DNA from 3 places in the Metabacillus dongyingensis genome. Region 3 is predicted to be linked to each of the others. Evidence: riboswitches for the same ligand, from Rfam matches in the RefSeq annotation. Region 3 holds a riboswitch; each other region holds the start of a gene.
The links. A riboswitch is a leader RNA that binds a small molecule or an ion and turns the genes downstream of it on or off. The one in region 3 is predicted to bind S-adenosylmethionine.
Positions count from the first base shown of each region.

Region 1: it holds a riboswitch for S-adenosylmethionine, as region 3 does, so the genes downstream of both, mtnW (2,3-diketo-5-methylthiopentyl-1-phosphate enolase) here and K8L98_RS05680 (bifunctional homocysteine S-methyltransferase/methylenetetrahydrofolate reductase) in region 3, are expected to answer to the same signal.
Region 2: it holds a riboswitch for S-adenosylmethionine, as region 3 does, so the genes downstream of both, K8L98_RS21685 (O-acetylhomoserine aminocarboxypropyltransferase/cysteine synthase family protein) here and K8L98_RS05680 (bifunctional homocysteine S-methyltransferase/methylenetetrahydrofolate reductase) in region 3, are expected to answer to the same signal.

Region 1 covers NZ_CP082944.1:1,820,368-1,827,623, forward strand. The annotation lists gene K8L98_RS08975 (carbon-nitrogen family hydrolase) at 1-553, opposite strand, end outside; gene K8L98_RS08980 (pyridoxal phosphate-dependent aminotransferase) at 655-1,827, shown strand; SAM riboswitch class I at 1,909-2,018, shown strand; gene mtnW (2,3-diketo-5-methylthiopentyl-1-phosphate enolase) at 2,239-3,477, shown strand; gene K8L98_RS08990 (2-hydroxy-3-keto-5-methylthiopentenyl-1-phosphate phosphatase) at 3,474-4,136, shown strand; gene K8L98_RS08995 (methylthioribulose 1-phosphate dehydratase) at 4,133-4,771, shown strand; gene K8L98_RS09000 (1,2-dihydroxy-3-keto-5-methylthiopentene dioxygenase) at 4,789-5,322, shown strand; gene cbpA (cyclic di-AMP binding protein CbpA) at 5,673-6,326, shown strand; gene K8L98_RS09010 (aspartyl-phosphate phosphatase Spo0E family protein) at 6,810-7,058, shown strand.
Region 2 covers NZ_CP082944.1:4,363,610-4,370,865, reverse strand. The annotation lists gene K8L98_RS21730 (3-hydroxyacyl-CoA dehydrogenase/enoyl-CoA hydratase family protein) at 1-59, shown strand, start outside; gene K8L98_RS21725 (acetyl-CoA C-acetyltransferase) at 74-1,249, shown strand; gene K8L98_RS21720 (acyl-CoA dehydrogenase family protein) at 1,281-3,065, shown strand; gene K8L98_RS21715 (arsenate reductase family protein) at 3,219-3,578, shown strand; gene gcvH (glycine cleavage system protein GcvH) at 3,640-4,023, shown strand; gene K8L98_RS21705 (YusG family protein) at 4,077-4,322, shown strand; gene K8L98_RS21700 (toprim domain-containing protein) at 4,439-4,786, shown strand; gene K8L98_RS21695 (thioredoxin family protein) at 4,812-5,120, shown strand; gene K8L98_RS21690 (SCP2 sterol-binding domain-containing protein) at 5,282-5,605, shown strand; SAM riboswitch class I at 5,682-5,791, shown strand; gene K8L98_RS21685 (O-acetylhomoserine aminocarboxypropyltransferase/cysteine synthase family protein) at 5,862-7,184, shown strand.
Region 3 covers NZ_CP082944.1:1,151,142-1,158,397, forward strand. The annotation lists gene metH (methionine synthase) at 1-2,960, opposite strand, end outside; gene K8L98_RS05680 (bifunctional homocysteine S-methyltransferase/methylenetetrahydrofolate reductase) at 2,953-4,806, opposite strand; SAM riboswitch class I at 4,883-5,014, opposite strand; gene K8L98_RS05685 (YajQ family cyclic di-GMP-binding protein) at 5,199-5,690, opposite strand; gene K8L98_RS05690 (CvfB family protein) at 6,040-6,894, shown strand; gene K8L98_RS05695 (BMP family lipoprotein) at 7,090-7,256, shown strand, end outside.

The sequences.
Region 1 (7,256 bases), 670 kb from region 3:
GCATGGATCTCCAGTGATGCAGTCTTGGGAGCGGCCATTCTGCCACAACGTAAAGGATTTCTGCTCCTTGTGCTGTATGAACGCGGATCCATTCAGGGAATCGAATGTCATAGCAAATCACTCCGGCACTTTGCAGACCGTCAAGCTGAAACAGGCCTTTTTCGGTTCCGCCGTTTAGATAAAGGTGCTCATCCATCAGTTTGAAAAGATGCAGCTTGCTGTATTCATGGTTAAGCTCGCCTTGGCGATTAAAAACATACATCGTGTTCGTGACGCCTGCCTCTGTTTTTTTCGCAACAGAACCTGCCACAATATTAACTTCATATGTTTTAGCCAGACTGCTGACCAGAGCGATTGTTTTGCTGCCGTTTGGGTCTGCGATCTCGTCGAGCCTAGTAAGATCATAGCCTGTTGTCCACAGTTCAGGCAGAACAATTACGTCAGGTTTTTCAGATGCTGCTATTTTTTCTATTTCTTTTTTTACCGTTTCAATATTTGCTTCAGGGTCACCAAAAACAAGGTCTATTTGCAGGCATGCCACTTTTGGATTCATCAATCTTCATCTCCGCCTCGAAAATTTTTCTTTACAAGCTGACTCTAACAATATATGATTTTTCACTAGAATTTCAAGAATTTTTTGAGAAGGTGTAAAACATGAAAAACTTCAATCAATCACAGTTATTAAATAAGCTTCCAAAGCAGTTTTTTGCAAGTCTCGTAGCAAGAGTGAATGCAAGTATCGAAGCGGGACATGACGTTATTAATCTTGGACAGGGGAATCCTGATCAGCCAACACCGCCCCACATTGTTAAGGCTCTTCAGGAGGCAGCGGAAAATCCGGACTATCACAAATATTCCCCGTTCCGCGGACAGAAATTTCTTAAAGAAGCAATTGCGGAATTTTACATGCGGGAGTATGGTGTAACACTTAATGCTGACAAAGAAGTGGCCATTTTGTTTGGCGGAAAAGCGGGGCTTGTTGAAATTCCGCAATGTTTACTGGACCCGGATGATTTAGTTCTCGTGCCGGATCCCGGATATCCTGACTATTGGTCTGGGGTAGAGCTTGCCCGGGCCAGGATGGAATTTATGCCGCTGGTAAAAGATAATCAGTTTTTGCCGGATTATGGGCAACTTTCTGAAGAAGCGAAGAAACAGGCAAAGCTAATGTTTCTGAATTACCCGAACAATCCGACCGGTGCTGTTGCCTCAAAAGAATTCTTTGAAGAAACAGTCGCGTTTGCAAAAGAAAATGAAATTTGTGTGATTCATGATTTTGCCTATGGCGCCATTGGGTTCGACGGAAAAAAACCTGTCAGCTTTTTGGAAGTTGAAGGAGCGAAAGAAACTGGGATAGAAATCTATACACTCTCGAAGACGTATAATATGGCGGGCTGGAGGATCGGCTTTGCGATTGGCAATGAAAGTGTCATTGAAGCGATTAATCTGCTGCAGGATCACATGTTTGTCAGTGTGTTCAGTGCTGTCCAAGAAGCTGCTGCAGCTGCCCTGCTTGAATCACAGAGCTGTGTGGATGAATTGGTGGAGCGGTATGAAAGCAGACGCCATGCATTCATAACTGCTCTTAACGAAATTGGCTGGCAGGTTGAAGCGCCGCCAGGGTCGTTTTTTGCCTGGCTGCCTGTTCCGGAAGGCTATACGTCAGAATCCTTTGCCGAATATCTCCTCCTTCATGCACATGTCTGTGTGGCGCCGGGTGTCGGTTTTGGGAAATTCGGAGAAGGCTATGTAAGGGCAGGACTTTTAACCTCAGAAGAAAGACTGAGAGAAGCAGCAGCACGGATAAAATCTTTGAATTTATTTTAAAATGGCGGTTGACAGTCTTTTGAAAAAATGTCATAATCCAAATTAATTTCAGGTTATTCAGAACATAAAATAAATAAGCCATTCTTATCAAGAGCAGGTGGAGGGACTAGCCCGATGAAGCCCGGCAACCGACTTAAACCAAGGTTTAAGCACGGTGCTAAATCTTGCAGCATTTCGCTGATAGATAAGGATCTTAGCCAAGTCAGATAAGGTCTCTTTTCGATTAGCGGAAAGGGGCCTTTTTTATTTATTTAGAATATATAAAATTTTGCGCATTGATGGCAAACTGAGTCGCCCAGCTCCTCGGCCAGAACAAAAAAGTCAAAACCGGACTTTTCTGCTGATTTTGCCATGCCTGAGCTAAACTGGCGCTTGCGCATTTCTAAAACTGTTATGGAAGGCGGTACAAACATGAGCGGCATTACAGCAACCTATCTCATCCATGATGAAAAAAACTTAGAAAAAAAAGCAGAAGGGATTGCCCTTGGGTTAACCGTTGGGTCCTGGACGGATCTTCCGGAACTGACTCAGATACAATTGAAGCAGCACAAAGGGAAGGTCATCTCTGTAGAAGAATTTGAGGCTGATGATAAGGTTTCAGCTTTTTTAAACAAACGCGTCAAAAAAGGCATCGTTAAAATTTTTTACCCTGGAGTAAATTTCAGCCATGATTTGCCGGCGATTCTTGCGACTGTGTTTGGAAAACTGTCTCTTGACGGCGAAGTAAAGCTTCAGGACCTGGATTTTTCAGAAGATATTCTTGCTGATTTTCAAGGTCCTAAGTTCGGCATCAGCGGCATCCGTGAAAAACTTGGTGTATATGACAGACCTTTGCTTATGAGTATTTTTAAAGGTGTCATCGGACGTGATCTCGCTTTTTTAAAGAATCAGCTTAAAGATCAGGTGCTCGGCGGGGTTGATTTGGTGAAAGACGATGAAATTCTTTTTGAAAATCCGCTGACACCTTTTGACCAGCGGATTACTGCCGGAAAAGAAGTGTTAAACAAGGTTTATGAGGAGACCGGTCATAAGGCGATGTACGCGGTTCATTTATCAGGCAAAACGTATGATTTAAAAGAAAAAGCAAAGCGTGCGGCAGAGCTTGGAGCAGATGCCCTATTGCTAAATGTTTTTGCCTACGGCCTTGACGTGCTTCAAAGCCTGGCAGAGGACAAAGACATCAACATTCCGCTAATGGCTCATCCAGCTGTCAGCGGTGCATTGGCATCATCCTCACTATATGGAATCTCGCATTCTCTTTTACTCGGAAAATTGCTGAGATACAGCGGAGCCGATTTTTCTCTGTTTCCATCCCCTTATGGAAGTGTTGCGCTTGAGCGGGAAGCGGCCCTTTCCATAGGTGCAGCTTGTAAAGAAAACGTGCTCCTGAAGGAAACATTCCCTGTGCCTTCAGCAGGGATTCATCCAGGACTCGTCCCTATCTTAATCCAGGATTTCGGGTTAGATAGCGTGATTAACGCAGGCGGAGGTGTCCACGGACATCCAAACGGCGCTGCTGCAGGCGGAAAAGCTTTCCGTGCAGCGATCGATGCGGCATTACAAGGCATCTCCTTGACTGAAAAAGCAAATGAAAATGCGGATTTGAGAATCGCGCTGGATCTTTGGGGGCAGGTGGAAGTGAGCAAATGAGCAAGCCGATTATCATCTGTGATTTCGACGGAACAATAACAAACAATGACAACATTATTGCCATCATGAAGAAGTTTGCACCGCCAGAATGGAATGCTTTGAAGGATGATGTATTAAGTCAGCGGATTTCTGTCCGGGCAGGAGTAGAGAAGATGTTTCAGCTGATTCCATCAGAGCTGAAATTTGATATTATTCAATACTTGCTTTTTACGGCTCAGCTTCGCGATGGATTCCGTGAATTTGTTCAATATACGGAGGAGGAAGAAATCCCTCTGTATATCGTAAGCGGAGGCATTGATTTTTTTGTTCACCCATTGTTGAATGGCTTGGTTGACAGGGACCGTGTTTACTGCAATGCAGGTGATTTCAGCGGTCAGGCAATTGAAATCTTATGGCCAAACTCATGTGATGATCAGTGCAGCAATGACTGTGGCTGCTGCAAGCCGAGTTTAATCAGGAAGCTTGCTGCTCCTGATCAGGAAGTCATTGTCATTGGTGATTCAGTTACGGATTTAGAGGCTGCAAAACTTGCAGACTTTGTGTTTGCAAGAGATTTTCTTCTGGGAAAATGCCAGTCTTTAGACCTTCCGCATCAGGAATTTACTACGTTCTTTGATGTGATAGATAGACTTAAGAAAAAGCAGGAGGCGGTATCATGAGTCTTTTAAATCAACGCTTGCGCGAGCTTGCAGCGGTTAAACGCGAGCTTGCTGAGAGGGACTGGTTTCCAGGTACAAGCGGAAACCTCGCGATTAAGGTAAAAACGGAGCCGCTCTCGTTTTTAGTGACTTCAAGCGGTAAGGATAAACGGATTGAAACGGATGAAGATTTCCTATTGGTCGATCAGAATGGAGCTGCCCTTGAAGAAACAAAGCTGAAGCCTTCTGCTGAAACCCTGCTTCATGTTGAAATCTATAATCGTACGAACGCAGGCTGCAGCCTCCACGTCCATACTGTTGACAACAATGTCATCTCTGAGCTCTACGGCGATGACGGCGGCGTTACGTTTAAAGGACAGGAAATCATTAAAGCATTTGGTCTTTGGGAAGAAGATGCAGAGTGGCATATTCCGATTATTGAAAATGCGGCTCATATACCGGATCTCGCAGCTGACTTTGGCAAGTATGTGAACGGAAACTCCGGTGCTGTTTTGATCCGCAATCATGGCATTACCGTTTGGGGCAAAGATGCTTTCGAAGCCAAAAAAGTGCTGGAAGCATGTGAATTTCTATTTTCCTATCATTTAAAAGTCCTATCTTTAAAACAAGCTAAATCGCTCACATTAAGAGCTTAACAATAGGAGGAATTATAATGGCAACGATACGATTACAGGAAACAAATGAAAGAATCGCTGATCAAAAGGCGGTAGCTGCCTTTCTTGAGTCTCAAGAAGTCATTTATGAGCACTGGGATATCGAGAAGCTGCCGGAAGCTTTAAGAGAGAATTACAGTCTTGCTGATGAGCAAAAAGAGGAAATTCTGCAAGTATTCAAGGATGAAATCGCAGACATCTCAGAGCGTCGCGGCTACAAGGCACAGGATGTCATCTCTTTATCTGAGAGCACGCCGAATCTTGATCAACTATTGAAAAATTTTCAGCAGGAGCATCATCACACAGATGACGAAGTACGCTTCATCGTCAGCGGCCACGGCATATTCATCATTCAGGGAAAAGACGGCTCATTTTTTGATGTTGAACTCAACCCCGGCGACTTAATCTCCGTACCGCCAAACATACGCCACTACTTTACTCTTCAGGAGGACCGCAAAGTTGTCGCAGTCCGCATTTTCGTTACATCTGAAGGCTGGGTGCCAATTTACGAAAAAGAAGAGCAGCAGGCATAATTGGAAATCCTCTTCGCCTTGATGGTGAAGGGGGTTTTTTTATTCTGAAAGTAAAGGATTTTAGTCAGCAGAACAAGAATGAATGAGCCGAATAGGACATCAGCTGCACAGAATGATTTAAAATAAACTTTGACTTATGTAATTTGGATCAAGGAGGAGAAAAACGTTGTGAAGCGAGCACAATATGAATCCAATCGAACATAATTAACAGCACTAAAATCCTTAAGCTGGATGCAAGAAAATGAGCAGGGCCAGGAGGAAATTCAAAATCATTTTAATTTTCTTTACTCTCTGATGTTTCTATGGTAAATTTTCAACAATAAATAAGCATAAAAGGGAGGATTGGAAAGATGAAGATTCGCTACAATTTCGTGAAAAAAGAGGATGTAAGATACTGTAAGGCGGAAAGCACGGTAAAGGAAGCTTATGAATTGCTGAAGGAGTCAGGGTATCGGAGCATTCCCGTTCTTAGAGAGAATGGCACAGTGTTTGCCGGCTTAATCTATAAAGTTGATCTCCTGGATCATTATGTAGAAAAGGAGGGCAAGGATGAGGATTCGATCGAGGCTCTGATTCAGGATCAGGATGCTTTTGTTTATGAAGAGGATTCATTCTTTAAGACATTCCTTACCATCAGACGTCTTCCATTTTTAGCTGTGCTGAATGATAAAGAGGAATTTTCAGGCATTATTACGCATGGTAATGTCATGGATGTACTTGAGGATTCGTTTGGAATGAAGACAGGCGGTTATATTCTGACAGTCGGCACGAAAGAGCATAAAGGCGCGATTAAAGATCTTGTCTCAACGATTAAGGATGTGAACATCGAAGGACTCCTGACACTCGATAATGGCGATACATATTTAAGAAGAATCATCATCAATCTCTCCCATGACGTTTCTGAGAAAAAGCTGAATAAAATAATTAAGAAGCTGGAAGAAAAAGATTTCCGGGTAACGTCAGTTGATGATGTGAATCTCGGGGAAAAAGTATTAACAAAGTAAAAGGAATTTCATTAAAAAACAGCAGCCGAGCTATTCGATCTGCTGTTTTTCTTTGCCAATAAAGTTGTTTATGCCTTTTAATATTGGACATAGCAGCAAAAATGATTGAATATTCTACAAATTTTGACAAACGTTATGGCGTGTGTTTAGCTGAAAGTCTGGAATAATCCAGTCAAATGTCCAGTTCTGCAGCTGCTGAAGAAACAGTAGAAAAAGCTGATAAATTTGGTCATGAAGCAGATCCTTATTAAAGAGCCTGAGAGCTCTTTTTTCTTTTATAATAAATCCGGCATTATTTGTTTAAACTCTCGCAAATTCGGGAAAAACTTGGTATTAAATAAAATTAACAAAATTGTCATATTATTTCTCAATATTATTGTCGAATATTGCTAATCTATTTACAAGTATAGAAGTATCTGTAATAATTTATTTGTATATTTATTCCCAATATAGATACTTAAGAGATGAGGCGGAGGGAAGAAAATGACAATTGAAATGAGCAAGTCTCAATTATTGGCAAGTATTGATTCTAAACGCAAGGAAATGATCGATACAGCAAGAGCAGGCGGATATACGTGCGAGGGCGCTGTTCAATGCAGTCAGGAATTGGACATGCTGCTAAATAAATATCAGCAAATTCTTTTTGAAGAAGAAAATAAAACGAATCCACCATTTCTGCAATTTATTGAGTCTATGAAGAAATGGACGGCAAGAGATGGCTTAACTATATAAAAAACCTAATACTCGCGGGAGAAACAGGCTCCGTTTTTTGAGTGGAAAAACTGAACATAGTTGAAAAAGGGTACTAAATTGCACAGCAATTTGTACCTTTTTTTATTGTTATTTTAACATCTTGGTGTGCTGAAGAATAAGGGGAGAGCGGTTTTACGGACTCAGCATGCCTGCCCAAAGCTAGTTTGAACGTTTTCA
Region 2 (7,256 bases), 1.8 Mb from region 3:
GCAAGTCACAGCAAAGAATGCAGCACATGCTTGTTAAAGGGAAACCACTACGTAATTAGGAGGGTGCACTGTTATGAGAGAAGCGGTCATTGTAGCAGGTGCGAGAACACCTGTTGGAAGAGCAAAAAAAGGATCACTTGCAACTGTAAGACCAGACGATTTAGGAGCTCTCGTTGTAAAAGAAACGCTGAAGCGTGCCGGGGGCTATGAAGGAAATATAGACGATTTGATTATCGGGTGTGCAATGCCTGAAGCAGAACAGGGATTGAACTTAGCGCGAAACATCGGGGCGCTTGCCGGACTGCCTTACACAGTTCCCGCCATTACCGTTAACCGCTACTGCTCATCAGGATTGCAGAGCATTGCCTATGCAGCAGAAAAAATTATGCTTGGCCATTCAGATACAGTGATTGCAGGCGGAGCAGAATCAATGAGCATGGTTCCGATGATGGGGCATGTTGTCCGTCCAAATGCAAATTTGGCTGAGAACGCTCCTGAATATTACATGGGAATGGGGCATACAGCTGAGCAGGTGGCAAGAAAGTACGGCGTTAGCCGTGAAGATCAAGATGCATTTGCCGTCCGCAGTCATGAGCGCGCTGCAAGAGCCATCCAAGAAGGAAAATTTGATGATGAAATTATTGCAGTAGATGTCACACAAAGAAGTGTTGGCAGCGATAATAAGCTTCATGAAAAACATTTCCAATTCTCAAAAGATGAAGGTGTACGTCCTGGAACAAGCATGCAGATTCTTGCGAATTTAAGACCTGCATTTTCCGTTAAGGGATCTGTAACAGCGGGCAATTCTTCACAAACAAGTGACGGGGCTGCGGCAGTTATGGTGATGGACCGTGAAAAAGCAGATGCACTAGGTCTGCAATCCCTTGTAAAATTCAGATCCTTCGCTGTGGGAGGAGTTCCGCCTGAGGTAATGGGGATTGGGCCGATTGAAGCGATTCCGAGGGCTTTAAAACAAGCAGGACTGAGCTTATCTGACATCGGACTTTTTGAACTGAATGAAGCATTTGCCTCTCAATCAATTCAGGTGATTAGAGAGCTTGGATTAGATGAAGATAAAGTGAATGTTAACGGCGGCGCAATTGCACTTGGGCATCCGCTTGGCTGTACGGGAGCAAAGCTGACCCTGTCCCTTATTCATGAAATGAAGCGGCGCAAGGAACAATTTGGAGTTGTTACAATGTGCATCGGCGGCGGAATGGGCGCTGCAGGAGTGTTCGAGCTGGTTTGAAATAAAACTTTAGTAAACGGGGGAACCAAACATGTCTAAAACGACTGAAAATGTAATCAAAGGCGGCAGCTTTTTACTAGATGATGTGACTTTTGAAAGTGTATTTACTCCTGAGGATTTTACAGATGAACATAAAATGATTGCTAAAACGACAGAGGATTTTGTCGTAAATGATGTTTTGCCGCACTTAGAAGATATTGAGAATCATCAATTTGATAAATCTGTGAAGCTGCTTAAGCAAGCAGGCGGGCTGGGTCTGCTTGGAGCTGATGTTCCTGAAGAATACGGCGGCCTTGGACTAGACAAAATCAGTTCAGCTTTGATCACAGAAAAATTTGCACGTGCAGGCAGTTTTTCCTTATCCTACGGCGCACATGTAGGAATCGGGTCGCTTCCAATTGTGCTCTTCGGCAACGAAGAACAAAAACAGCAATATCTGCCAGACCTTGCAACAGGCCAGCGTATTGCAGCTTACGCATTAACTGAGCCGGGTTCCGGATCAGACGCATTGGGTGCAAGAGCAACTGCAAGATTGAATGCTGAAGGCACACACTATGTACTGAATGGAGAAAAGCAATGGATTACAAACTCAGGTTTTGCTGATGTTTTTGTAGTCTATGCAAAAGTTGACGGCGAGCACTTCTCGGCTTTCATCGTCGAAAAAAAATATCCTGGAGTATCAACAGGTCCGGAAGAAAAGAAAATGGGAATCAAAGGCTCTTCAACTAGAACTCTTATTCTTGAGGATGCATTGGTTCCCAAAGAAAATCTATTAGGCGACCTTGGAAAAGGCCATGTTATCGCATTCAACATCCTTAACATCGGAAGATATAAATTAGCTGTGGGAACAATCGGCGGATCAAAACGCATTATCGATGTCTCTGTTCAATATGCAAATCAGCGCCAGCAATTTAAAACGCCAATCAGCAGCTTCTCGCTGATTCAGGAAAAACTGGCTAATATGGCTTCTAAAACCTATGCAATGGAGAGTTCTGTATACCGTACTGTAGGGTTGTTTGAAGACCGCATGAGCCGTCTGTCGCCTGAAGAAGTGAAAGACGGCAAAGAAGTTGCTGCATCCATTGCTGAATATGCAATTGAATGTTCATTAAATAAAGTATTAGGATCTGAGACGCTTGATTATGTAGTAGATGAAGGCGTTCAAATCCATGGCGGATATGGTTTTATGGCAGAGTACGAAGTGGAAAGAGCGTACCGTGATTCCCGTATAAACCGCATTTTCGAAGGGACAAATGAAATTAACCGCCTATTAGTGCCTGGAACATATTTGCGCAAAGCAATGAAAGGTGAATTGCCATTGCTGCAAAAGGCTCAGGCTCTGCAGGAAGAATTAATGATGCTCATGCCTGAAGAAGTTGGTGAAGGCGTTCTGGAACAAGAAAAACATTTATTGAAAAATGCTAAAAAAATCGGCTTGATGATTGCTGGACTTGCTGCACAAAAGTACGGCCAGGCATTGCAGAAGGAACAAGAGGTATTAGTGAACATTGCAGATATCGTAAGCAGCATTTATGCTATGGAATCAGCGATTCTGCGTACTGAAAAAGCAATCAGCAAAGCTGGAGAAGCAAAGAGCGCTCAAAAGCTCCTTTATACTCAAGTGTACTGCCAGGAAGCATTTAATGAGATTGAAGCACACGCGAAGGAATCATTAGTTGCGATTGAACAGGGCGATACACTTCGCATGATGATTTCGGCACTCAGAAAATTCACTCGTCACACTCCGATCAACGTGATTGCCAAAAAACGTGAAATTGCAGCTGCACTAATTGAAGAAAATGGTTACCGCGCTTAAGCAAAGTGTAAGAAATGGACCTTTTCCGTAATGGAAAAGGTCTTATTTCTTTTAGGAAACTGATTTTTACACAATAGAAACTTGGGATTATGATTGTCCAATTGATTGTGGTAAAATAATCTTGTTCAATTACGGTTGCAGGTGGTGAGAAGAGTGGCTCTTACGTTTTATTGGTATCCAAAATGCGGTACATGCCGAAAAGCAAAAAAGTGGTTTGAAGATCACAATTTGCAGGTAGAAGATGTACATATTGTCGAAAATCCACCGACAAAAGAAGAATTAAAAAAGATGCTTGATAACAGCGGGTTAGAAGTAAAAAAGTTTTTCAATACCAGCGGTCAAAAATACCGCGAATTAGGCATGAAAGAGAAGGTTGCTTCTTTATCTGATGAAGAACTGCTTGAGATTCTGGCATCAGACGGCATGCTTATCAAACGGCCATTAACAACAGACGGCAAGAAAGTTACCGTCGGCTTTAATGAAGATCAATTCGAAGCAGCATGGGCAAAGTAGTAGAAGACTTTAACTTCAGTCTTTTTACAAATAAACAAGATAAAACTTGGAGGTAATAAAAATGAACACACCAAAAGAACTTCGCTATTCTGAAGAGCACGAATGGGTTAAAGTTGAAGGCGAAAAAGTACGTATCGGCATTACTGATTTTGCTCAATCAGAACTTGGGGATATTGTATTTGTTGAGCTTCCTGAAGTTGGAGATGAAATTAAAGCAGACGAGCCTTTCGGAAGCGTTGAATCAGTAAAAACGGTTTCAGAGCTTTATGCGCCAATCAGCGGAAAAGTTGTTGAAATCAATGAGGATCTTGATGACAGCCCAGAATTTGTAAACGAATCTCCATATGAAAAAGCATGGATGATTGTTATCGAGCCAAGCAATGTAAGTGATGTTGACAGCTTAATGACTGCTGAACAATATGTAGAAATGACAAATGAAGACTGATAAAGGGCATCAACTCAGGACACCCTAAGCTATAAAAAGGAGGGTGTTCCAGGATGTCATTTGAAAAGAAGCGCTTAGATATTACAGACCGGGTAACAGGACGCTTTTCAGAAGGTCAAATGAACTTGTTTTTTGAAAAAGAGCAAATTGGCACAATGTCTTTTGGTCAAAATGGAAATCAGGTTTCATTGAAAAATGGATATGAAGAAGAAAACCATTCCTTTTTCCAGGATGCAGACGTTTTATCAAAACAAGATGAAAAGTATGTAGATTGTGACGAAGAAAACGGCTGGTGCTAATCGAATGGCAGTGGAATGTTCCACTGCCATTTTTGTTCAATTATTTTAAGAAACAACCTCATGCAATTCGAATAGGTTATAAGATAACACATACTTTAACTGAATAGGTGATGGCGATGTCTGCAATTGAGGTTGAAAAGGTCATAATAGTTGAAGGAACATCTGACAAACGAAAGGTTCTTAATGTTGTCAATGAACCTGTAGAAATTATCTGTACAAATGGAACAATAAGCCTTACTCGATTAGATGAAATGATTGATGCTCTGTTTTATAGAGACGTATATGTGCTTGTAGATTCTGATGAATCAGGGGATCGCCTCAGAAAACAATTCAAGCGGGAACTGCCCGAAGCTGCTCATATATTTATAGATAGAATGTACCGTGAAGTTGCGACTGCACCTGATCAGCATGTTGCTGCTGTGCTTTTAAGTGCAAATATCGATGTTCAGGCGAAATACTTATAAAATAAAGGGAGTCTCATGAAAAGCAATGATTGAAATAAAAGAAGAACAATTAGATATGTTTGCTGAAAAAGAATTTGGCATCCTTTATCTATACACTCCATTTTGCGGAACGTGTCAGCTTGCAAAAAAAATGCTGTCTGTTGTTGAAGAGCTGCTCCCAGCTTTAGCGATTCATACGGCAAACTTAAATTTCCTGCCTAAGCAAGCGGAAGAGTGGGGAATTGAAAGTGTTCCCTGCTTGCTTATATTTGAAAATGGAGCGGTTACCCACAAGAAATATGCCTTTCATTCTGTTGAATATATTTATCAAATATTGAAAGAATATGCCGCCTGAGCAGGGCGGCATTTGACATATTTCTTGGGAAATAGAAAAAACGATTATTTTGTCTCTCCAAGTCCAATAAAGTGTCGAACTTTTCATAAAGGTGATGAGTCGTATTAAAACGAATTAATACGTTATGATCTGATAGGAAAGAAATGGGGAGAAAAAAAGAAATGGACTTATTTTCGTTTGTAGAAAAAATGAATGCGTCTTATTTTATTCAGCCGCTGCTTCCAAACGAAGAATTAAGAATACGGATAACCAGTTCAAAACAAAAACCCATCCTGCTTGTTTTAAAAAAGGGGGCTTGTTGTTTAAGCAGCGACAATGACAATCTTTCAGCACATGTACTGGTTTCAGGTGATGAAAATCATCTTCTTGACTGTTTTCACTCACCAATCAGACTTCTTCAGCTCTCAAAGCTAGGAGCGATTGAAGTAAAAGGATCATTTCGCAATGTACTAAGGCTTGAATCCATTATTCACTTGTCTAAATAATAATCTAAAAATTCAAACTATTAATTGACTGTGTAAATGAAGCGGTGTTACAATTCATTTAGATTCAATAAGTTTAATCTTATCAAGAGAGGTGGAGGGACTTGGCCCTGTGAAGCCCGGCAACCGGTTATTGCAACACGGTGCCAATTCCATCAGAGCAGGTTAGAATGCTCTGGAAGATAAGAAGAGATATGGTGATTCCGCCTCTTCTTTGAAGGGGTTTTTTATATGGAAAAATGAAAAAGGAGATGGGAATATGGGACAAAATAAGTATCGGCTTGAGACGTTAAATGTACATGGGGGTTTGCAGAAGGATCCTGCAACAGGAGCACGGGCTGTGCCAATTTATCAGTCTAACGCCTATGTTTTTAATGATACGGAGCATGCATCGGATTTATTTGCTTTAAAAGAGCAGGGTTACATTTATACCCGGATACATAATCCTACCTCAACGGTTTTCGAAGAAAGAGTTGCCCAGCTAGAAGGGGGAGTAGGAAGTCTTGCTGTGGCAAGCGGCATGGCTGCGATAACGCTTTCCATATTAAATATTGCCGGAACAGGGGATGAGATTGTCTCTGCCTCAAGCCTATACGGGGGGACCTACAATCTCTTTCAAACCACTTTGCCTAAGTACGGGATACAGACTAAGTTTGTAAATGCGGATGATCCTGAGAATTTCAGGGATGCCATCACACCTAAAACAAAGGCCATTTTTGCAGAAACGATTGGCAATCCAAGTCTGCAGGTTCTTGATATAGAGGCAGTGTCAAAAATTGCTCATGAAGCAGGTATCCCATTAATTATTGATAACACTTTTGCAACTCCTTATTTATGCAGGCCAATCGAACACGGAGCAGATATTGTCATTCATTCGGCCACCAAATGGCTGCTTGGAAACGGCACGACCCTCGGAGGAATTATCGTAGACGGAGGGAAGTTTGATTGGAACAGCGATAAGTTTCCGGGCTTTACGACTCCAGATCCAAGCTATCACAATCTTGTATATGCAGAAGCATTGCCGGAGGCAGCCTTTATTGTAAAAGCCCGCGTTCAGCTCCTCAGGGATTTAGGGCCTGCTATCAGTCCTTTTAATGCATTTCAATTTGCTCTTGGAGTGGAAACACTTCATGTAAGAATGAAAGAGCATATTTTTAATACGAGAAAAGTGGTTGAGTATTTAAATGAGCATCCTGCAGTTAAATGGGTGCTGTACCCTGAAGATGAACAGCACCCTGACAAGGCCCTGGCAGATAAATATTTAGCTAAAGGGGCAGGCGCGGTTGTAGTGTTCGGCATTGATGGCGGCCGTGCAGCAGGCGCAAAGGTGATTAATTCTGTTAACCTATGGTCGCATGTAGCAAATGTCGGAGATGCCAAAAGCCTGATCATTCATCCTGCCAGCACTACACATCAGCAGCTGGATGCAGAAGGCCTGAAAAAATCAGGAGTAACTGAAGACTTAATTCGATTGTCTGTTGGGATTGAACATATAGATGACCTTCTGGAGGATCTTGAACAGGCAATTGAACAAGCAACGGGTGTGAAATCATTAATTGAATCATCCGTCTTTTCGAATTAATAAAAAACTTTTTGGTTGACACCGTCTTTTGGCACATGATAAAATCACACTCGTACTACTAACTCACTGAAT
Region 3 (7,256 bases):
CGGTGCGGCAGCTTTGATTGCCTTGGGAATTCAAATGTCTGCAAGGTTTTTTCCGTTTCGGGATCCAGAATATGAAGCATATTGCCATCTGACTCTGCAGGGAAAAATTGATAAACGGCTGCAGGCTGGAACCATTTTTCCGCGTAGCCCTGTTTAAGAAGCTCATCTATTGTTTCTTTTAAGGCAACAGCTTTCGGATCTTTATTTTTAAGCATTTCCTTTACTTTTCCTTTTAGGCCAAGATGATGGCCAATCAGCATCTGCATGTTAATGTAAGGAATCAGATGTGACAGTTCGATATCTTTAATAATATGCCGCCTGCAATCCTCTGGCACAAAATAAGGAGAGGGAGTGAGTGCAGCCCTTTTTTCCAGCAGCTCTATTACTGCCGGAATTGCTTTCTTTTCAGCAGATCTTTCAGGAACGGCTTCTTTTTTCTTAAATTGTGTAGGATCTATTCTGATTCTGTTTGCAAGGGACAGTCCATCCATTGCATCCTTGGCGTAAATGACAGGTCCGCCGTACTGTGGAGCAATTTTTCCGTCAGCAAATTTTCTGGATAAGGCAGCACCGCCAACCATGATTGGCACGGAGATTTCAGCTTCTTTTAAATCCTGTGCAGTCAATACCATTTGCTGGGCGGATTTTACGAGAAGACCCGAAAGTCCGACGATATCGGGATTTTCTTTTTTGACAGCCAGAATTAAGTCCTGAGGTGTCACTTTTATGCCTAAGTCTACAACCTTGTAGCCATTGTTGCTCAAGATGATATCGACTAGATTTTTGCCGATATCATGAACGTCTCCTTTTACCGTAGCAAGCAGAATTTTGCCTTTCCCGCTGTCATCCTTTTTTTCCATGTGTGGCTCTAAAAAGGAGACGGATGCTTTCATGACTTCTGCGCTTTGCAGCACTTCGGCAACAATAAGCTGGTTTGTATTAAACAGCTCTCCTACCTCAGCCATGCCTTTCATAAGTGGACCGTTTATTATATCCAGCGGTGTTGCGTACTCTTTTAAGGCAATCTCAAGATCTGCAAGCAGTCCTTCTTTCGTACCCTCGACCACATATTGAGCAAGGCGTTCTTCTAGAGGAAGAGACTGAACCGGTTTTTTTACGGTTTTCTTTTTGCCTCTGTAGTGATTTGTAAAGGCAGCCAATGTTTCGTCATTCGTATTGAAAAGAAGAGTTTCTGACATTTCAATTTCTTCTTTTGGAATCGATGCAAATCGTTCGAGTTTCTCCGTATTGACGATTGCATAATCAAGTCCTGCCTGAGTGCAATGATACAAATAAACGGCGTTCAGTACTTCGCGTCCAACAGGCGGAAGGCCGAAGGATACATTGCTGACTCCAAGGATTGTCAGGCATTCCGGCAAGCGTTCTTTAATTAAACGGATGCCCTTTATCGTTTCTTCTGCCGAGCCGATATATTGCGCGTCTCCTGTTCCGACAGGGAATACGAGCGGATCAAAGATGATATCTGATGGATTTAACCCGTATTTTTGAGTCAGCAGCTCGAAGGAACGGACTGCGATATCAAGCTTTTGCTCAGCAGTCAGCGCCATTCCTTTTTCATCAATCGTTCCAACAACAACAGCTGCCCCGTATTTGTGAATGAGCGGGACGACTGCTTCAAATCTCTCTTCACCGTCTTCTAAGTTGATGGAATTGATGATCACTTTCCCTTGAGAATAGGAAAGTGCCTTTTCAATGACTAACTCATCCGTTGAATCTATGACAAGAGGTGCCTTTACTTTTTTCGTAATCTCTTTTATGAAGGCTTCCATATCTTCTACTTCTTCGCGGTCAGGATCAGCCAGACAAATATCGATTACATGGGCGCCATTCTTAACTTGAGCTCGGGCAATTTCAGCTGCTTCTTCAAATTTCCCCTCCGCTATTAGTCGTTTAAACTTTCTGGAGCCAATTACATTTGTCCGTTCTCCGACGAAGAGAGGCCGCATGGAATCATCATAAATAAGCGGCTCGATGCCAGAAACAGTATGAGCCGGATCACGTTCCGGAACGGAGCGGGGCTCGAGTTCACCTACAGCATCAGCAATGGCGGTAATATGTGCAGGTGTAGTCCCGCAGCAGCCTCCGACAATGTTCAGCCAGCCCTGTTCTGCAAATCCTTTTACTTTCTGAGCAAGAGAACGGGGAGATTCATGATAATTTCCTTCCTCATCAGGCAGGCCGGCATTAGGATAGCAGCTGACAGCTGTATGGGCCATGCCTGATAGCGTCCGGATGTGGTCGGTCATGAATTCTGGCCCTGTTGCACAGTTTAGACCTACAGATAAAGGCTTCATGTGCTCAAGCGAGATGAAAAAGGCTTCGATATCCTGGCCGGCAAGCGTCGTTCCCATAGGTTCAATTGTCCCTGATATCATCAGCGGAATTTCTTTGCCTGCTTGTTCAAAGGCGCGTTTAATGCCGAGAAAGCCTGCTTTCACATTTAATAAGTCCTGGCTCGTTTCAAGAAGAAGCAAATCAGCTCCGCCTGCAAGCAGGCCGAGTGTCTGTTCTTCGTAATTTTGAATAAGCTCTTCAAACGTTGCTCCGCCTGTAACAGAAAGTGTTTTTGTCGTAGGGCCCATTGAGCCCGCAACATAACGCGGCCAGTCAGGAGTTGAATATTTTTCAGCTGCCTTTTTGGCGATCTCCGCCGCTTTTTTATTTAACTCAAAAGCGAGGTGACCGAGATTATATTCATCAAGAACAATCTTGGTAGCGCCAAATGTGTTGGTTTCAATAATATCTGCTTTAGCGTCCAGGTAAGCATCATGAATGGATTCGATGACTTCTGGTGCAGTAATCGTTAAATACTCATTGCAGCCCTCGTATTCTTCTCCGCCGAAATCATCTGCAGAAAGATTTGCATCCTGTATCATGGTGCCCATCGCTCCGTCCAGAACGAGGATTTTTTTCTCAAGCTGCTTTTTTATATCAGACATGCGTAATCTTCCTTTCATTGACCTCAATTTGTTTCTTGTGAATGTAATTTGTCAGTTCAACGGTTAATTCATAGTTTAAAAATGGTGTAATTAAGTAGATTCCATTAAATAAGTCAAAGGCAGCATCGATCAGTCTTTTAGAAATCGCCAATCCTTCCTGATAGGCTTTCTCCCGATTGTCGCCTGCCCGGGCCATTCTTTCACGAATACTGTCAGAAAGAGTAATGCCCGGAATTTCGTTATGGATAAATTCTGCATTGCGGCTGCTTGTGAGCGGCATAATGCCGATATAAATCGGAACGGTTAAGTGCTTCGTTTCCTCATAAACATCAATCAGCTGTTTTTCTGAGTAAATTGGCTGTGAAATGAAATAATCTGCACCGCAGGCAATTTTCTTCTCCAGTCTTTTTACCGCTTTATCTAGATATTTAACATTGGGATTAAACGCAGCGGCAACTGAAAAATTGGTTTTTTCCCCAAGAGGTTTTCCTGAATAAGAAAGACCATCGTTAAATTGTTTAATTAAGCTGATCAAATCAAATGATGAAAGATCATAAACGGAAGTAGCTCCCGGAAAATCCCCGATTTTTGATGGATCGCCCGTAATCGCCAGCACATCCGTAAGTCCCAGCGTATGAAGACCCATTAAATGAGATTGAAGGCCAATTAAGTTGCGGTCGCGGCATGTAATATGAATTAAGGACCTGAGTCCAAGTGTTTGCTGAACGATGGACCCTACAGCCACATTGCTTATTCTCGGTGATGCAAGTGAGTTGTCTGCAAGTGTTAAGGCATCGATTCCAGCAGCTTGCAGTGCTTTTGCACCTTTTATAAATTTGTCCAGCCCAAGCTTTTTAGGAGGATCGAGTTCTACAATCAGAGAGCGCTTTTTATTGACTATTTCCGGCAGGGGAGGGTACTTTCTTTCCGCTGCAGACGTGACAGAAATCTCTTTCTTTCTTATTTTAACTTTCTTTTCTGTAACTGGAGGGAGTCCTTTAAGCGCTGCTGCCATTGCTTCGATGTGGATTGGGGTTGTGCCGCAGCAGCCTCCAATTAGTCTTGCTCCCTGATTTCTGAAGGCTAGAGCGCTTTCTGCAAAATATTTTTCTCCAGAGCCATAGACAAGTCTTCCTTCTTCAAGAGTAGGCAAGCTGCTGTTGGGATAAACAGATAAGAACGCTCTTTCCGGGAGCGGAATTTCTTCAAGTGATGAAAGCATATGGTAAGGACCAAGTCTGCAATTCAGACCGACAACGTCAGCACCAAGGGCCTCAAGCTGAGAAAGGCCTTCTTGCAGGGGTGTTCCATCCTGCAAGACTCCAATTTCGTGAAGGGAGATGTTTGTAATAATCGGGATATTCGTTTCTTTTCTGGCGATCTCTAATACGGTTTTAATTTCTTCAAGATCATAATAGGTTTCAAGCAGCAGACCGCTTACCTCTTCACTGAGCATAAGGTAAAGCTGTTCTCTGAAATTTCGTTTAATGTCCTCAAGGGAATAGGCATTTTTCTTGAAAGCACGGATGCCGCCTATTGTTCCAAGAACATAGGTGTTATTGCCGGCTGCTGCTTTTTTAGCAATCTGAACGGCAGTACGGTTAATTGCTCTCACTTCATCTTCAAGTCCATATCTTGATAGTTTAATATAGTTTGCACCGTAAGTATTTGTCTGAATGACATCTGCACCGGCTGCAATATACGCCTTATGAACATTTAATATTTCATCAGGCTTCGATAAATTCAATTCTTCAAAACACCTGTCAACTCCGTGTGAGTAAAGCAATGTTCCCATTGCTCCGTCGCCAATCAGGATCTTCTTCTGTAAATCGTTTAAAAGTGTCAAACTCCAAACCTCCTTAGTGCAATAAAAAAACAAAAAAAGCCTTCCAAGAAGAAGACTTTTGAACGTTCAGGACTTCTTCTTATCGTTCGATGGATGCATCGCTGGAATTAGCACCTTGGATTGAAATCTCTGATGAAGACAGATGATTTCATTATGCCAGGTTGCTGAAGCTTCAAAGGGCCAGTCCCTCAGCTTCTCTAGATAAGAATGGTGAAATATGAAATTTTAGAAAAAGATATTATATCTAATTTACATGTTTTTTCGGATAGATTCAATACAAAAATAAAACTTTTCTGAATAGACGGGGAATTTGTTGAGGGGAAATCGAAGCAGATACTTGCAGAACAACGAAAAAAACACTCAGCAGAGGATAGCCCGAGTGTTTGTTCACTTTATCTGAAATTAATGAATTGAACATCTATCGGCAGGTCGGCTCCGCGAACGGCTGCGATCACCTGCTGAAGGTCGTCCTTATTTTTGCCGGTCACACGGACCTGATCGTCCTGAACCTGGGTTTTTACTTTTAATCCGGAATTTTTAATAATGGCATTAATCTTTTTTGCATTATCCTTATCAATACCCTGAATGAGCTTAGCGCGCTGGCGAATCGTTCCGCCCGATGCACCTTCGATTTTTCCGTAATCAATATTTCGTGTCGCTACATTGCGCTTTATCAATTTAGAAATAAAAACATCCTTTAACTGATCCATTTTAAACTCATCATCTGAAACTAAAACAATCTCTTCTTTTTCAAGAGAAATGCTGCTTTTGCTCCCTTTAAAATCATAGCGGGTGCCAATTTCCTTCATTGTCATCGTAATTGCATTCGTCACCTCAGGCATATCCACCTTTGAAACAATATCAAAAGAACTGTCTTTCGCCATAAGAATCCTCCCAAAAGTTTATATTATCTATAGATTATAGTAGAATGAACAGGGGATAACAACTAACGAAGTGCGGAATCGCCCGTTTAGCTCCGACAGACAGATAAGAATTCCGCCGAAAAGTCCGGGTTTGACTTTTTGGGGGAATTTGTTCTGGCCGAGGAGTTGGGCGATGGAGCCGGACAATACGAAGTACAAAACGTAAAAGTTGGAGTAGTCTGCAGCAATTAAGCACCCGATTAGCCCAGGAGATTAGCCGTTTAGCTGCGCATTCATACATAAATGTCCGCTTCAATTTGAAAACTAACAGCAGATGCAACCTGCAAAAGAAAGGAACGAAATACAATTGATGAATCCAGGAACGTTTATGACGCTTTCGATAGATGAAAAATTAGATTATGGCTATTATTTAACAGATGGGGAAAGCCGTGTGCTCCTTCATAAAACGGAAATCACGGAACCGATTGATGACAAAGAAGAAGTAGAGGTTTATTTAATTGTTGATCATGAAGACCGTCTTGCTGCAACAATGAAGAAACCGAAAATTACCGAGGATCATTACGACTGGGTTGAAGTTGTAAGCGTAAGAGAAGACATGGGAGCGTTTGTTGATATTGGTTTATCCAAGGATGCCCTAGTAGCAAACGATATCCTTCCAGCGTTTATCGAGGTTTGGCCTGAAGAGGGGGACATGCTTTATTGTTCTTTGAAGGTAACGAAAAATGGCAGGTTTTTCACGAAGCTTGCAACGGAAGATGTCATGCAGGAGAATATCGTATCAGCAGAAGGTGCAGCCAACAATCAAACTGTGACAGGCAGAGTTTACAGAATGATTATTGCCGGCTCATATATTATTACAGAAGAAGGCTACAAAGGATTTATTCACTCTTCGCAGCGTAAAAGAGAGCCTCGTTTAGGCGAGCTGGTAACAGGACGTGTAATTGAAGTGAAAGACGATGGAACAATCAACGTATCTCTGCTTCCCAGAAAGCATGAAGCATTGGATGAGGATGCACAGCAGCTTTATGATTACATGGAATCAAGAGGCGGAGCGATGCCATTTTTCGATAAGAGCGACCCAGAGGATATTAAAGAACGCTTTAACATGAGCAAAGGCGCGTTCAAGCGTGCAATCGGATCATTAATGAAAGCTGGGAAAGTTTATCAGGAAGACGGCTGGACATATTTCAAAAAGGAACAGTAAGCGAGTTGATCGCTTGCTGTTTTTTTTGAGCAATTTCAGGTTTTTTGCGGATAAATTCTGAAATTTAATTAATATCATTATGCGTCTCAGTTATCTCAAAAAAAATTTACTCGCTTTACCCTTCCTGCAATAAAGATTTCCGTAAATCAGTCGATATGACATGAGGAGATACTTTTAAAGGGGAGAATACATCAAATGAAAAGAAAACATATTGCTGTGCTGCTTTCATTTTGCATCACGATTTTGCTTGCAGGCTGCGGACAAGCTGCAATGGAAAGCAATGCAGATGAAAAGATAAAGGTTGGGATTATGCTGTCTGACGTCGGACTGGGAGATCAGTCATTTAGTGATTCAGCATTTGG